DNA from 4 places in the Georhizobium profundi genome. Region 4 is predicted to be linked to each of the others. Evidence: predicted binding sites of a transcription regulator. Region 4 holds the regulator's gene; each other region holds the start of a gene.
What was found. The regulator PhoB, encoded in region 4, activates phosphate uptake and scavenging genes when phosphate is short. The targets are predictions, from matches to a motif close to TGTCATNNANCTGTCAT.

Region 1: ugpB (sn-glycerol-3-phosphate ABC transporter substrate-binding protein UgpB) is a predicted target of PhoB. The motif match lies at 2,447-2,463, and genes of this name have one in related genera.
Region 2: phnD (phosphonate ABC transporter substrate-binding protein) is a predicted target of PhoB. The motif match lies at 969-985, and genes of this name have one in related genera.
Region 3: D5400_RS10870 (UDP-2,3-diacylglucosamine diphosphatase) is a predicted target of PhoB. The motif match lies at 1,984-2,000, and genes of this name have one in related genera.

The regions. Positions count from the first base shown of each region.
Region 1 is NZ_CP032509.1:483,470-487,523, forward strand. It holds gene ugpE (sn-glycerol-3-phosphate ABC transporter permease UgpE) at 1-50, opposite strand, end outside; gene ugpA (sn-glycerol-3-phosphate ABC transporter permease UgpA) at 54-938, opposite strand; gene ugpB (sn-glycerol-3-phosphate ABC transporter substrate-binding protein UgpB) at 1,046-2,359, opposite strand; gene D5400_RS02330 (ABC transporter substrate-binding protein) at 2,657-3,628, shown strand; gene D5400_RS02335 (ABC transporter permease) at 3,888-4,054, shown strand, end outside.
Region 2 is NZ_CP032509.1:1,531,153-1,535,206, forward strand. It holds gene phnL (phosphonate C-P lyase system protein PhnL) at 1-295, shown strand, start outside; gene D5400_RS07095 (DapH/DapD/GlmU-related protein) at 298-909, shown strand; gene phnD (phosphonate ABC transporter substrate-binding protein) at 1,065-1,982, shown strand; gene phnC (phosphonate ABC transporter ATP-binding protein) at 2,092-2,952, shown strand; gene phnE (phosphonate ABC transporter, permease protein PhnE) at 2,957-3,883, shown strand; gene phnE (phosphonate ABC transporter, permease protein PhnE) at 3,880-4,054, shown strand, end outside.
Region 3 is NZ_CP032509.1:2,294,058-2,298,111, reverse strand. It holds gene D5400_RS10880 (MFS transporter) at 1-713, opposite strand, end outside; gene D5400_RS10875 (hypothetical protein) at 887-1,087, shown strand; gene D5400_RS10870 (UDP-2,3-diacylglucosamine diphosphatase) at 1,096-1,941, opposite strand; gene D5400_RS10865 (NADP-dependent malic enzyme) at 2,143-4,054, shown strand, end outside.
Region 4 is NZ_CP032509.1:1,127,174-1,131,227, forward strand. It holds gene pstA (phosphate ABC transporter permease PstA) at 1-697, shown strand, start outside; gene pstB (phosphate ABC transporter ATP-binding protein PstB) at 694-1,575, shown strand; gene phoU (phosphate signaling complex protein PhoU) at 1,604-2,317, shown strand; gene phoB (phosphate regulon transcriptional regulator PhoB) at 2,334-3,017, shown strand; gene D5400_RS05280 (GcrA family cell cycle regulator) at 3,064-3,579, opposite strand; gene D5400_RS05285 (aspartate aminotransferase family protein) at 3,978-4,054, shown strand, end outside.

The DNA.
Region 1 (4,054 bases), 640 kb from region 4:
ATCAGGACGAGGTGCGCGGTAAGCTTCAGGAGCGGCCGGTTCTCGATCATCGGTCAGTACTCCACGCGCCGTTCGATGTAGCGGAACTGGATGAAGGTGAAGACCGTCACGATCGCCATGAGGATGACCGACTGTGCTGCCGACGAGCCGAGGTTCAGGCCGATGAAGCCATCGTCGAAGACCTTGTAGACGAGTATGTTCGTCGCCTGGTTGGGACCGCCTTCGGTGGTCGCGTGGATCACCGCGAACGTGTCGAACATCGCGTAGACGACGTTGACCACCACGAGGAAGAACGTCGTCGGCGACAAGAGCGGCAGCGTGATGGTGAAGAAGCGCTTGATCGGCCCCGCGCCATCGATCGCCGCGGCCTCCGTCAACGAGCGCGGAATGGCGTGCAGCCCGGCAAGGAAGAACAGGAAGTTGTAGGAGATCTGCTTCCAGCTCGAGGCGATCACGACGAGGATCATCGCGTCGGTGCCATCCAGGCCATGGTTCCAGTTATAGCCCGCCTGGCGCATCAGATAGGACAGGATGCCGATCGTGGGATTGAACATGAACCACCACATGACGCCTGCAACCGCCGGCGCGACGGCATAGGGCCAGATGATGAGGGTGCTGTAAGTCTGCTGACTGCGGATCATGCCATTGGCGGCGACAGCCAGCGCAAGGGCAATGACGATGGACAGGACGGCGACGCTCGTTGCGAAGACAGCCGTGACCGCCATGGAGTTGAGGTAACTCGCGCTCTGGAAGAGCCGCGTGTAATTGTCGAACCAAATGAACTGCGTCGAGAAGCCGAACGCATCTTCGCGAAGAAAAGACTGGCGAAACGCCTGTGCTGCCGGCCAGAGAAAGAAGATCGCGGTCACGGCAAGCTGCGGCGCCAACAGCATGTAGGGCAGCGCCCGATTGGAAAAGACTGTCCGCTTGCTTTGCATCGATCAACCGGGATTGACGGGCAGGAACCCGTAAGGAACGGTGCAGGCGGACCGATGGAATCGGCCCGCCTGCAGGTGACAGGTTGAAGCCTTGGGCCTCAAACGGTTCAGCCGTTGATTTCTTCGAACTCGCGGATCAGCTCGTTGCCCCGCTCCACGACAGCGTCGAGCGCTTCTTCAGCGGTCTTGCTTCCGGCCAGGAGCGCCTGGAATTCCTCGTCGATGATCGTACGGATCTGGACGTAGTTGCCGAAACGCAGGCCCTTGGAGTTTTCGGTCGGCTCGTTGAGCGTGATCTGCTCGATCGAGACGTCGGAACCCGGGTTTTCAGCGTAGAAGCCCTGCTCCTGGCCGAGATCATAGGCAGCCTGCGTGATCGGCAGGTAACCGGTTTCCTGGTGCCACTTGGCCTGAACTTCCTGCGACGACAGATAGGAGAAGAAGTCGGCTACGCCGGCATAGTCTTCTTCTGCCTTGCCCTGGAGAACCCACAGCGTCGCACCGCCGATGATCGAGTTCTGCGGAGCGCCTTCGACGTCCTCGTAGTAGGGCAGCATGCCGTAGCCGACTTCGAAGTCGGTGGCATTTTCGACGACACCGGCGCGCGAGGCAGACGAATTCATGTAGATCGCGCATTCCTGAGCGTAGAATTTCGGCGGGGCATCATCACCACCGACCGGGCCGCCATACTGGAAGATGCCTTCCTGCTGCCAGCGGGCCAGGTTTTCCCAGTGACGGGTCTGGACGTCGCCATTGACGGTCAGTTCGGTGCCGAGTCCGCCGAAACCGTTTTCCAACGTGCCGATCGGCTGATTGTGCCAGGCCGACAGGTTTTCCAAGTGGATCCAGGAGATCCAGCCGGAGGTGAAGCCGCAGGTGGCTGCACCCGAATCGATGATCTGCTGGGAAAACTGCTCCAACTCTTCCCAGGTGCGCGGCGGCTGCTCGGGGTCGAGACCGGCTTCTGCGAAAACGTCCTTGTTGTAGTAGACGATCGGGGTCGACGAGTTGAACGGCATCGACAGCATGTTGCCATCCGTGTCGGTGTAGTAGCCGACGACCGAAGGCAGGAAGTTGGCGGGATCGAAGTCCTCGCCGGCGTCCGCCATCACTTCGTAAACCGGATAGACCGCGCCTTCGGCAGCCATCATGGTGCCGGTGCCGACTTCGAAGACCTGGACGATATGCGGCTGCTCGTTGGCGCGGAACGCGGCGATGGCTGCCGTCATCGTCTCGGGATAGGTGCCCTTGTAGGTCGGCACGACCGTGTGCTCGTCCTGGCTCTCATTGTAATCAACGACGATGGCTTCGAGCTTCGCGCCCAATTCGCCACCCATGGCATGCCACCACTGGATTTCCGCGGAATTGGCTTGCGTCATGCTGGTCGACAGCAGCAGTGCTGCCAGAAGTGCTTTCTTCATGGTTCTCTCCTGGACCCTGCGCGCCGAGACAGCCGGCGACGCTGGGGCAGCGATAGAGCCGAAGCATGACAGTGAGTTGAACCTGAAATGACGCTTGGATGACAGTGCAACCGCAAGCCGAGACGCTACTTGGCCGTGTCTGCAAAACCGCATTCGTCACCCGCGCCGCTGCCCGCATGCTCTTCATGGCGATCACCACCGCAGCGTCACGCAACCGTTATAGAGCGCCACTAGAAGGGCCGCAGTCGAACGGGGCGCGGCTGCCGGCTGTGCCCCTTGCACAACGGAGCTTTGAACATGCGCACACTTCTCGCCGCCCTGGTGCTTGCCGCCGCATCATCGTCCGCTCTCGCAGCCGAGGGCACGCTCGTTCTCTACACAAGCCAGCCGAACACGGATGCGCAGCAGACCGCCGATGCCTTCATGGCAAAATATCCGGACGTGACCGTCGAGTGGGTGCGCGACGGCACGCCGAGGATCATGGCGAAGCTGTCGGCCGAGATCGAGGCCGGCCAGCCGCAGGCAGACGTGCTTCTCATCGCCGATATCGTCACGATGGAAGGTCTCAAGGCCGATGGCCGGCTTCTCGCATTTCCCGAAGCCGAGATCGAAGGGATCGACGAAGCGCTTGTCGACGCCGACCGCACCTATTTCCCGACGAAGCTGATCACCACCGGCATCGTCTACAACACCAACGCACCGATGGTTCCGACGAGCTGGCTCGATCTCACCAAGCCGGAGGCGGCGAACATGATCGCGATGCCGAGCCCGCTGACATCGGGTGCCGCGATGATTCATACCGTGACGCTTACCGGAAACCTGGACAATGGCTGGGATTTCTACAGTGCGCTGGCTGAAAACGGTGCGCAGGCATCGGGCGGCAATGGCGACGTTCTGCAGGCGGTCTCGGGCGGCGACAAGCTTTACGGCATGATCGTCGACTTCATGCCCATCCGCGAAAAAGCCAAAGGCGCGCCAGTGGAGTTCGTGTTCCCGACCGAAGGCGTCTCGGCCGTCACCGAGCCGGTCGCCATTTTGTCGACCACACAGAACCCTGAGGCTGCCAAGGCCTTCGTGAACTTCCTGCTCTCCGAAGAAGGTCAGTCGCTCGCGGTTCAGCAGGGTTACATTCCTGCCCGGGCCGACGCAGGCCTGCCGGAAGGGTACCCGGACCGGTCGACCATCAACGTGCTTCCCTATGACGCCGCTGCCGCTCTTGCCGACGACGCTGCGAACAAGGAACGGTTCTCCGAACTGATGGGCCAGTAGGACTTTGCCGAGGGCAAATGCCTGAACTTTCACACAGCCTGTCCGGCCAAGCCGCCGCCCCGCTCGCACATCGCCTGCGGGGGCGGCAATCGCCAACAGGGTTGGGCCGCGCATCGCGGCCCTCTTTGTCATCAGCGTCATCCTCGTTCTCGGCCTCCTGCCGATCGCGAGAATCATCCTTGCCGCGATTGCGCCTGGGCTGGTCTTCGATCTCTCGATCATCGGCGAGCAGTGGACACGCGCCACCACGTTGCGCGCCATGTGGAACACGCTCGACACGGCCTTCTTCGGCGCCGTGATCGCGCTCCTGATCGGCGGGCCTTTCGCCTTTGCGGTGGCGATGACCGATATGCCGACGCGGCGCTCACTCGGCTTCCTCCTGCTTCTGCCGCTGATCATCGCACCGCAGGTGACCGCGCTCTCCTG
Region 2 (4,054 bases), 400 kb from region 4:
ATTGAACCTTCCGCACGCGCTCTGGTCTTTGCCACCGGCGACGTTTTCCGGCGGCGAGCAGCAGCGTGTGAACATCGCGCGGGGCTTCATCACCGAACATCCGGTGCTCCTCCTCGACGAACCGACGGCATCGCTCGACGCGCAGAACAGGCGCGTGGTCATCGCGATGATCGAGGAGAAGAAGCGCGCTGGTACCGCCTTGCTCGGCATCTTCCACGATGAGGAAGTGCGCGAGGCGGTGGCAGACCGGATCATCGACGTCACGGCCTTTCGGCCGGCGCGCGAGGCCGCCTGATCATGGGACGACTTTCACCTGAACCGTCCATCCACGAAACGGCCGAGATCAAGGGGTGCACGCTCGGGCGCTACACGGAAATCAGCGCGCGCAGCCGCGTGGCCGAAACGGTGCTCGGCGATTATTCCTACATCATGCAGGATTGCGATGTGTGGTGCGCGACGATCGGCAAGTTCGTGTCGATCGCTGCGGCCGTGCGCATCAATGCCACCAACCACCCCACCTGGCGCGCGAGCCAGCACCACTTCACGTACCGGGCCGGCGACTATTTCGATGGTGCCGAAAACGATGCCGCGTTCTTCTCTTGGCGCCGGGAAAATGCTGTCACAATCGGCCACGACGTGTGGATCGGCCATGGCGCCACACTTCTTCCCGGTGTGTCGATCGGCAATGGCGCGGTGATCGGTGCAGGTGCCGTCGTGTCGAAGGATGTCGAACCTTACACGATCGTCGGCGGTGTCCCCGCCAAACCGATCCGCAAGCGTTTCGAGGCCGATATCGCCGCCGAACTCGATGCGCTTGCCTGGTGGGATTGGGACCACGACAAGCTGCACGCGGCGCTTGACGACTTCCGCACGCTGGCCATCGGCGACTTCATCGCCAAGCATCGCTGACGGTCTGCCGAGGCTGCGGCCATAGCTCCCCGCGAGCCTTCATCAATCTGTTGCAATACCGTCAACCCACTGTCGTGAACGCTCGGTAGGGAGTGGATGCCAGGCCGGATGGGGTGTCCGGACCGCACATATTCCAATTGATCGTGGAGATCAGGATGATCGCTCAAATCGCTCGCGGCGCCGTCAACGTAGCGCTCGCAACCAGCCTTCTCGCCGGCTCGGCCCTTGCTCAGGACATCGATGTCTTCCGCGTCGGCCTTCTCGGCGGTGAAAACGAAGCCGACCGCCTGCGCAAGAACGACTGCATGGTTCAGCAGCTCGGCGAAATCCTTGGCGTGCCTGTCGAGCTCTATCCGGCTTCGGACTATGCCGGCGTGATGCAGGGCCTCGTTGCGGGCCAGCTCGATGCCGCCCAGCTCGGTGCCTCCGGCTACGCCGGCATCTACCTGCAGGATCCGGAAGCCGTCGAGCCTGCCTTCGTCGCACTCGAAGCCGACGGTTCGGATGGCTACTACGCCATGATGTACACCAAGGCCGACAGCGGCATCGAGTCGCTCGAAGACATGGAAGGCAAGTCTCTCGCCTTCGCCGATCCGAACTCCACGTCCGGCTACCTCGTGCCGAAGGCCGAGCTCGAAGCCCAGGAAATCGTCATCGACGACTATTTCTCTCAGACCGGCTTCGGTGGCGGCCATGAACAGGCGGTGATCGCCGTTCTCAACGACCAGTATGATGCTGGCGTCACCTGGACCTCGGGCGTCGGTGAAGAGTCCGAAGGCTTCTCGCGCGGCGCTCTGCGCTCGATGGTCGATAAGGACCTTCTCGACATGTCCGACCTGCGCATCATCTGGCAGTCGAGCCTCATCCCGAACGGTCCCTGGGTAAACCGCAAGAGCCTGCCGCAGGACGTCAAGGACAAGGTCAATGGCTGGCTCGAGACGCTGAACGAGACCGATCCGGAGTGCTACATCAACGTGTCGCAGGGCGAAGGCCAGGGCTTCCAGGCCGTGGACCACTCGTTCTTTGAAGGCGTCGTTGCCATGCGCCAGCGCGAACTCGAAGGCTCCCGCTGAGCTGATCGCAAACCAGCGATAAGTCAGACAGGTCCGCAGCTTCTGCGGGCCTGTCTTTCCGCGAATGGCAGCCACCCGTCCGGGTACCGGCAACCTCGAAGGACATCCCATGCTTGCGATCAAGAACCTGACCAAGAGCTTCAAGACGCGCAATGCCGTCGACAATATCTCGCTCGATATCCCAGACGGACAGATGGTGGGAGTCATCGGGCGATCGGGTGCCGGCAAGTCGACGCTTTTGCGGATGATCAACCGGTTGGCAGAGCCGACCGGCGGCTCGATCATCTTCGACGGCCGGGACGTAACGGCGCTCAAAGGCCGGGAACTCCTCGAATGGCGGGCTAATTGCGCGATGGTGTTCCAGCAGTTCAATCTCGTCGGTCGCCTCAACGTTCTGACCAACGTGCTGACCGGGCGTCTCTATCACCATGGGCTGATCGCCAGCATGTTTCAGGTGTTCACGCCTGCCGAACGTGCCTTCGCCATCCGCGCGCTCGATCGGCTGGGCATGGCGCATACGGCTTTGCAGCAGGCCGATACGCTGTCAGGTGGTCAGATGCAGCGCGTGGCCATCGCCCGTGCGCTTGCCCAGGAACCGAAGATCGTGCTCGCGGACGAGCCGATCGCGTCGCTCGATCCGATGAACGCGAAAGTCGTCATGGATGCGCTGCGCACGATCAACCGCGAAGACGGCATCGCCGTCATCTGCAATCTTCATACGCTCGATACAGCCCGCAACTACTGCGACCGCGTCATCGGGCTCTTCGAAGGCCGTGTCGTGTTCGATGGGCCGCCATCCGCGTTAACCGAGCAGGCAGCACGCGAGATCTACGGCGCGGAGGCGGACGAGGCCTTCAGCGAAAGCATGACGTCTACGACGCTGAAGCCTGCAGGCACCGAGGTGCCGGCCGAGCGTCTGACGGAGGCGGACCTGCAGCAGCGCGCCCGCGCAGAACTCCTGGCAGGCTGAGCCCATGGCCTCCATAGATGTGAACGCGGGGCCGCAGCCCGACGACGCTGTTTCCGTATTCGAGCGTCATCGCAGCGAATTGCGCCGCCAGCGCCTCGGCATGAACATCCTGTTCATCGGCGCATTTTTGCTGGCGCTTGGCCTCTCGATCTGGGTGTCGCGCTTCTACCCGGATCGGCTGGCTGCCGGCCTGCCGCGCATCTTCGAGTATTTCGGCACAATCATGCCGGACCTGCAGTTCGACGTGCTGTTCGAAGGGAGGGGAGCCGACGGACGCGCCGTGCCCGGTTCGCTGACCTACTGGTATTCGGATTTCAACGTCTACATTCGCCTCATCGTCGAAACGATCTTCATGGCGCTCACTGCGACCATTCTCGGCGCAACGGCCGCCTTTCTTCTCTGCTTCCCGGCATCGCGAAACCTCGCGCCGAACAGCTTCATCTACATCGTGTCGCGCCGCTTCATGGAGATTTGTCGCGGCGTGCCGGAAATCCTCTACGCGCTGGTCTTCGTCTTCGCGATCGGCATCGGGCCGCTCGCCGGCGTGCTGGCAATCGCAATCCACTCCGCCGGCGCACTCGGCAAGCTGTTTTCCGAGGTCAACGAGAACGCGTCGATGCGTCCGGTCGAGGGCATACGCGGCGTTGGCGGCAACTGGTTCGAGGAAATCCGCTACGGCGTCGTTCCGCAGGTCATGCCGAATTTCGTCTCCTACACATTGCTGCGCTTCGAGATCAACGTGCGCGCGTCCTCCATCGTCGGCTTCGTTGGTGCCGGCGGCATCGGGGCGGAACTCAACCGGGTGATCAGCCTCTATTCCGACGATCGCGTCGTGGCCGTCCTGCTGCTGGTCGTCATCACCGTCACGCTGATCGACCTGCTTTCCGAACAGATGCGGACGCACTTCATCGGCCGGGAGAACCTGCAATGACCGCGATGACGCTGCAGTCGATTTCGTCGAGCGACATTGCCAGTGTTCGCCAAAGCCATCCGCAAGCGTTCGGCTCCACCTTCTCGACGATCACGCGGTGGGCGATCTGGCTCTCGGTCATCTTCTATGTGATCGGCTCGCTCTATTATTTCGAGGTCTACCGGCTTCTCG
Region 3 (4,054 bases), 1.2 Mb from region 4:
GCCGAGAACCCGTAAAGCATCGCGTGGCTGGCATGGATCGTTGCCCCGCCGATCAACATCACGACGAACGGCCGGTTGGTGAGCAGCCCGGCCTGAGTGCCGCTTGCGAGCGCTGAAGGCCGACGCGGCTGCCCGACCCGCGGCACCATCAGCGCCGCCCCGAAGGTCGTGATCTGGCCAAGGATCAGAAGCGGCAGGACCGCGCCCGCCCCTTGCCGCGCAATCACATAGCCGCCGATGACATTGGCGACAACGAAGGCGACAGAGCCCCAAAGCCGCACCCGGGCATAATCCGTCCGGTACCGCCGCACCCCGGTGATGGTGATCGAATCGATGATCACCACATGCGGCGCAACCACGATCGCCTGCGCCAGCACGACGATGAGCAGCATCCAGAAGCCATCCACGACGAAAAGCAGCGCCGTCACAAGGATCGATAGGAAGGCGGTCAGGATCAGCACATGCGCCCGGTCGGCCGCGCGGTCGGCATAGGCGGCAATCAGCGGCGTCGTCAAAATGCGAACGAACATCGGCAAGGACAGCAAGAGCCCGATCTGCCAGTCTTCGAGCGACAGCGATTTCAGCCAGACAGGGAAATACGGGAGCATGATCCCGAAGGCGAGAAAGGTGCCGAAGAACCCCACCCCGGCGCGAAGCGCAAAAGCAGGCGGCGCCGTCTCGATCGCCCCGGAACTGGCCTTATCACCCTGCATCGCCCGCCTTTCGCCAGCGACTGCCGGCGCAACGCCAGCCACCGCATGAGATGGCGCGACCGTTACACGAGTCCCGCGGGCTGAGCCAAGCGGCAAACATCGCCAAGCGCCTTCGTCGTTTCCTTCGATCCGGCGATCTGCTTCATTACCTGCGACAGGCGGGGGACGACGTCGTGCCGACCGAAGACGACAAGGTTCAGATCATGAAATTTCGCGCCATGCTGAAGGTGGCGATCCGCGATCAATCAGATCCGGCCATCCTCGCGAAGCTCCGCCTCGCCTTGTCGAGCATAGAGAAGGCCGGCCGCAATGAAGTAGCCTTTGAGGACGAAACCGAGGCCTTCATGCTCTTCTTCAGTGGCAAGCTGCGCTGAGCCTTCGCTCAGGCCGCCTCCACCTCCCGCAATTTGACCTGGGCAACCGGCGGCGCGAGCAGGGGCGGCGTGGTCGTCGGCGTGGTTTCGGCGCGCAGCACCCGCCACGTCAGAAGCGTCATCTCGCCGTCGAGCGTCTCGCCGATCGCGGTGCAGCTCTCCACCCAGTCGCCGCTGTTGATATAGGTGATTCCGTCCATATCCTCGATCGCCGCATGGTGGATGTGGCCGCAGATCACCCCGTCGACCTCGTGCCGGCGCGCTTCTTCCGCCACCACTTTCTGGAATTCGCCGATGAAGTTCACCGCCTGTTTCACCCGGTGTTTCGCCCAGGCCGAAAACGACCAGTACGGCATGCCGATGCGACGCCGCAGAACGTTCAGGACGATGTTGATGCCGAGCGCCGCGTCATAGGCCCAGTCGCCGAGATAGGCGAGGAACCGGGCATGGCGCACCACCACGTCGAACTCGTCGCCATGCAGCACGAGATAGCGCTTGCCGTCGGCCGCCTGGTGGATCGTGTTCGTCTTCACCTCGATTCCACCGAAATGAATGCCGGGAAAATCGCGCAGGAACTCGTCGTGATTGCCGGGGATGTAGATGATGCGCGTGCCCTTGCGCGCCTTGCGCAACAGCTTCTGCACCACGTCGTTGGCATCCTGCGGCCAGTACCAGCTGCGCTTCAGCCGCCATCCATCGACGATATCGCCGATCAGAACGATCGTCTCGGCCTCGTGATACCGGAGGAAGTCGATGAGATGGTCCGCCTTGGCCGACTTCGAACCAAGATGCACATCGGAGATGAAGAGCGTTCGAAAGCGGCGCACGGCGGCTTCATTCGTGTCCTGTGACATGTCGCATCCTCTGGCTTCATGCGCACGGATAATCAGAGTCCTGTTTCAGTTGGATGACATCGGCCGGAAATGGCGGAAACATCGTCGTCAGACTGGACAGCGGCGACACTTATCCGCAAGACACTCCGGACCATCGCGCGGGCGGGCGAAGCGGTGCGCGCCCCGCACCATTGTATTCGGCAGGCAGGACGTGAGCGCGCTATGACTTTGAAGGATCAGAACGGACCCAAGACGGATCGCAACAAACCGGCGTCCGGCGATCTCGACGAGAACGCGCTCTTCTATCACCGCTATCCGCGCCCGGGTAAGCTCGAGATCCAGGCCACCAAGCCGCTCGGCAACCAGCGCGATCTGGCACTGGCCTATTCGCCGGGCGTCGCCGCACCCTGCCTCGCCATTCGCGACAATCCCGATCGCGCCGCCGACTATACGAGCCGCGCGAACCTCGTTGCCGTCGTCTCCAACGGCACGGCCGTGCTCGGCCTCGGCGCCATCGGCCCGCTCGCTTCCAAGCCCGTGATGGAAGGCAAGGCCGTCCTCTTCAAGAAGTTCGCCGGCATCGACGTCTTTGACATCGAGATCGATGCGCAGGAAGTCGACCGCATGGTCACGGTCATCTCGGCGCTCGAGCCCACCTTCGGCGGCATCAATCTCGAAGACATCAAGGCGCCGGAGTGCTTCGAGGTCGAACGCCAGCTGCGCGACAAGATGGACATCCCCGTCTTCCACGACGACCAGCACGGCACGGCAATCATCGTCGCCGCCGCAATCCTCAACGGCCTCGAGCTCGCCGGCAAGTCGATCGAGAACGTCAAGATCGTCACCGCCGGCGCCGGTGCCGCCGCACTCGCCTGCCTCAACCTGCTGGTGGCACTTGGCGCGAAGCGTGAAAACATCTGGGTCCACGATCTCGAAGGCCTCGTCTATGAGGGCCGCACCGCGCTGATGGACGAGTGGAAGGCCGTCTACGCCCAGCCCTCCGACAAGCGCAAGCTGATCGAATCGATCAGCGGTGCCGATGTCTTCCTCGGCCTCTCCGCAGCCGGCGTGCTCAATGCCGAGATGCTGGCGGACATGGCCGAGAAGCCGCTGATCATGGCGCTCGCCAATCCCACGCCTGAAATCATGCCCGACGAGGCACGCGCCGCTCAGCCCGACGCGATGATCTGCACCGGCCGGTCGGACTATCCGAACCAGGTCAACAACGTGCTTTGCTTCCCCTACATCTTCCGCGGCGCGCTCGATTGCGGCGCCCGCACGATCAATGAGGAGATGAAGCTCGCTGCCGTGCGTGCCATCGCCGGCCTTGCGCGCGAGGAACCGTCGGACGTCGCCGCCCGCGCCTATTCGGGCGACACCCCGGTCTTCGGACCGGACTATCTCATCCCCTCGCCCTTCGATCCGCGTCTCATCCTGCGCATCGCGCCGGCTGTCGCCAAGGCTGCCGCCGAAACCGGCGTCGCCCGCCGCCCGATCGCCGACTTCGAAGCCTATATGGATGAGCTGAACCGTTTCGTCTTCCGCTCCGGCCTCATCATGAAACCGGTGTTTTCCGCCGCCAAGGCCGCCGAGAAGAAGCGCGTCATCTTTGCCGAAGGCGAGGACGAGCGCGTGCTGCGCGCCATCCAGGTTCTTGTCGAGGAGGGCCTCGCACGACCGACCCTCATCGGTCGTCCAGCGATCATTGACGTGCGTCTGCGCCGCTATGGCCTGCGCGTACGCCCCGGCACCGATTTCGACCTCATCAACCCGGAAGACGATCCGCGCTACCGTGATTATGTCGACGAATATTTCGCGCTCGTCGGCCGCAAGGGTGTCACGCCCGAAGCTGCCCGCACGACCGTGCGCACAAACGCCACGGTGATCGCCGCGCTCGCGCTCCGCCGCGGCGAGGCCGATGCGCTCATCTGCGGACTGGAAGGCCGCTACGCCCGCCATCTGCGTGACATCAGCCAGATCATCGGCAAGCGCGAAGGCGTCATCGACTATTCGGCCCTCAGCCTGCTGATCTCGCAGCGCGGCGCCACCTTCTTCACCGACACCTATGTGTCCTACGATCCAAGTGCGGAAGAACTGGCTGAAACCACCATCATGGCAGCCAACGAGATCCGAC
Region 4 (4,054 bases):
CTCGGCACCGGCCAGCGCGGGTCTCGCGGGCGCCTTCATGGGCTCGCTCTACATGATGCTGATCGTCATCGTGCTCGCCGTGCCAATCGGTGTCGCAAGCGCCGTCTATCTCGAAGAATTCGCGCCGAAGAACCGGCTGACCGATGTGATCGAGATCACGATCAACAATCTGGCGGCGGTGCCTTCCATCGTGTTCGGTCTGCTGGGTGCGGCGGTCTTCATCAACTATTTCCGCCTGCCGCTTTCCGCGCCGCTCGTCGGTGGTCTCGTCCTGACGCTGATGACGCTGCCGACGATCATCATTGCCACGCGTTCATCGCTGCGCGCAGTGCCGCCTTCTCTTCGCCAGGCGGCCCTCGGTCTCGGCGCATCGCGCACGCAGATGGTCTTCCATCACGTGCTGCCGATCACCTATCCGGGCATCCTGACTGCCGCCATCATCGGTGTCGCTCAGGCGCTCGGGGAAACTGCTCCTCTGCTGCTCATCGGCATGAACGCCTTCGTCGCCAATATTCCGAGCAGTCCCATGGACCAGGCGTCGGCCTTGCCGGTGCAGATCTATCTCTGGCAGGGCAACGAAAACCGTAATTTCTTCGAAGCGCGTACTTCTGCCGCCATCATCGTGCTACTCGGCCTGATGCTGAGCCTCAATGCGATCGCAATCTTCCTTCGGTCGCGACTGGAGAAACGCAAGTGACGTCAGATAGCACCATCACCAAGGATCCCGTCATGGCCTCTGGAATGAACTTTCCACATGCGGAGCTCACCCCGAACGCAGAGCAGGCCAGCGACCACGGCGCAGCCGAGCTTGCCCAGCGCAGCGTTCGCGTGCGCGCCAGCGACGTGTCCGTCTTCTATGGCGCCAAGCAGGCGTTGTTCGACGTGTCGGTCGATATTCCTGACCGCGCCGTTACGGCCTTCATCGGCCCATCGGGCTGCGGCAAGTCCACGTTCCTGCGCTGCATCAACCGCATGAACGATACGATCGAAGGCGCGCGCGTCGGCGGCAAGATCGAACTCGACGGCGAGGACATCTACGATCCCTCGCTGGACGTCGTCGAACTACGTGCCCGCGTCGGCATGGTGTTTCAGAAGCCCAATCCTTTTCCGAAATCGATTTTCGAAAACGTCGCCTACGGTCCGCGAATCCACGGTCTCATCCGCACTAAGGCTGATGCGGAAGAAGTCGTCGTGTCGAGCTTGCGCAAGGCAGGGCTCTTCAACGAGGTCAAGGATCGTCTTCACGAGCCGGGCACCGGCCTCTCGGGCGGCCAGCAGCAGCGCCTCTGCATCGCGCGCGCCATCGCGGTCGGTCCGGAAGTCATTTTGATGGACGAGCCGTGTTCGGCGCTCGACCCGATCGCAACGGCCATCATCGAAGAGCTGATCGACGAACTGCGCGAGAACTACACGATCATCATCGTGACGCACTCGATGCAGCAGGCGGCGCGCGTTTCGCAGAAGACGGCGTTCTTCCATCTCGGCAATCTCGTGGAGGAAGGTCCGACCGACAAGATCTTCACGAACCCGGAAGACAAGCGCACCCAGGATTACATTACCGGCCGGTTCGGCTGACCAACCGGCTGTGGCCACGGAGAGAACAATGAGCGATCCGCATATCGTCTCGTCCTTCGACGAAGAGCTGAAATATCTGATGCGCCGGGTCTCGGAGATGGGCGGCATCGCGGAACGCATGGTGGGCGACGCCGTCGCCGCGCTGGTGGCTTCCGATGCGGGGAGCGCCCAGCGGATCATCGCCGAGGACATCATTCTCGACGATGCCGAACGCGACATCAACGAGCGTGCCATCGTCGTCATCGCCAAGCGTCAGCCCATGGCACACGATCTGCGCGAAGTGATGGGCGCGATCCGCATCGCGGCTGACCTCGAGCGCGTCGGCGATATGGGAAAGAATATCGCCAAGCGCGTGGTCGCCGTCCAGGGCACGGCCCAGCCGAAGCAACTGGTGCGGGGGCTCGAGCACCTCTCCGAACTCGCTTTGACGCAGCTGAAGGAAGTGCTCGATGCCTATTCGACGCGCTCCGCCGTTGCGGCGAACCAGGTGCGCCAGCGCGACGACGAAATCGACGCAATGTACACGTCGTTGTTCCGTGAGTTGCTGACCTACATGATGGAAGATCCGCGCAACATTTCGGCCTGCACGCATCTACTGTTCTGCGCCAAGAACATCGAGCGCATCGGCGATCATGCAACCAACATCGCCGAGACGATCTACTATATGGCGACCGGCGACCGGCTGCTCGGCGAACGGCCGCGCGGCGACAAGACTGCGACGGTGATGGCCAGCGGCCACTGACGGAGACGATGGGAAGATGCTGCCAAAGATAACGGTCGTCGAGGACGAAGAAGCGCTGAGCGTGCTCCTGCGTTACAATCTGGAAGCCGAAGGCTACAAGGTCGACACTGTTCTTCGCGGCGACGAGGCCGAGATCCAGCTGAAAGAGCGTGTTCCGGACCTGCTCATCCTGGACTGGATGCTTCCAGGCGTCTCTGGCATCGAGCTCTGCCGCCGGCTGCGCGCGCGGCCTGAAACCGAACGCTTGCCGATCATCATGCTGACGGCGCGTGCTGAAGAGAGCGAGCGCATTCGCGGTCTCGCGACCGGTGCCGACGACTATGTGGTGAAGCCGTTTTCGACGCCTGAACTGATGGCGCGTGTTCGCGCCATGCTGCGTCGCGCCAAGCCCGAGGTCATCTCTTCGGTGCTGCAGAGCGGCGACATCACGCTCGATCGCGAAACGCACCGCGTCCACCGCAAGGGGCGCGAGATCCGGCTTGGACCGACAGAATTCAAGCTACTGGAATTTCTGATGTCGTCGCCTGGTCGCGTCTATTCGCGCGCGCAACTGCTCGATGGCGTGTGGGGCCATGACATCTATGTCGACGAGCGCACGGTGGATGTCCATGTCGGCCGGCTGCGCAAGGCGATCAATCTCGCCAACATGCGTGATGTCATCCGCACGGTGCGGGGCGCCGGCTACGCGCTGGAAGGCTGAGCGCCTTCTTCATTCTCAGCTTGAATTTGACGACGACGGCGCGCGATCAGCGCGCCCGGCGCCTTTCGCCCGAGACCTGGAAGGCGAGACGCGCGTGGTATTTGCAGTAGGGCGTGTTCTCGCCTGAATCGTGGCCGCAGAAGTGGAAGTCTTCGTGCATCGGGTCGCCAACCGGCCACTTGCATGTGCGCTCAGTCAGGTCGACCAGCGCCAAGCGCTTGGCGATCGGCACGACGACATCGCTGACGGGACGTGTCTGCGGCGCTGCTTCCATGGCGACATCTTCACGCACCGCGGCGGCTGCGCCACCTCGGGAAATCGTGCGCGGTGCTGCAGGGCGGGCGTTGAAGTTGGAGGCCGGGCGCGGAGCCGGTGCCGGGCGTTTTGCGCGCGGAGCAGGGGTGCCTCCGGACTTTGCGCGTCCCGGCAGGTTCAGCCGATGTACTTTGCCGATGACAGCATTTCGTGTCACGCCACCCAATTGTGCGGCAATCTGGCTCGCGCTGAGGCCGTCGGCCCACAATTTGGTAAGTTTTTCGACGCGCTCATCGGTCCAATTCATGGCCGCAACTCCAGTTTCGATATAGGGCGCAGCAGAATCCCTCGGCGCTGGCCCGAAGTATCAACGGAACCGCGTCGCCTTAATACTGTGTGATGACTAGGTCCGCCGCATGCAGTCTAGTGCTGTTATTTCAACTTAATGGTCGGCAGACTCCGTGACAAGAGTCCCGGGAATCGGCCGATTCGCTTTTTTGAGTTTTCCCCAACTTGGGGCTTTTTAGGCGAATTGCGTGGTAGCCGGCACAAGGGGCGTTTTCTTGACAGCGCCGGGCGAAATGAAGATAGTGCGTCGGGCCGCCGCAGGGCGGCTTTTCAATTTTCAGGCCGCAGTCCTTGAGGTTTGCGACGCGAACCGTCCGACCCTTTTGCGGTGTGGCCTTGAGTGGGAGTTTGCGCCAGATGGCACCGGCGTCGCCGCTTTTCGAGACTTACAACCGCGCTCCGCTCCGCTTCGAGCGTGGCGATGGTGTCTGGCT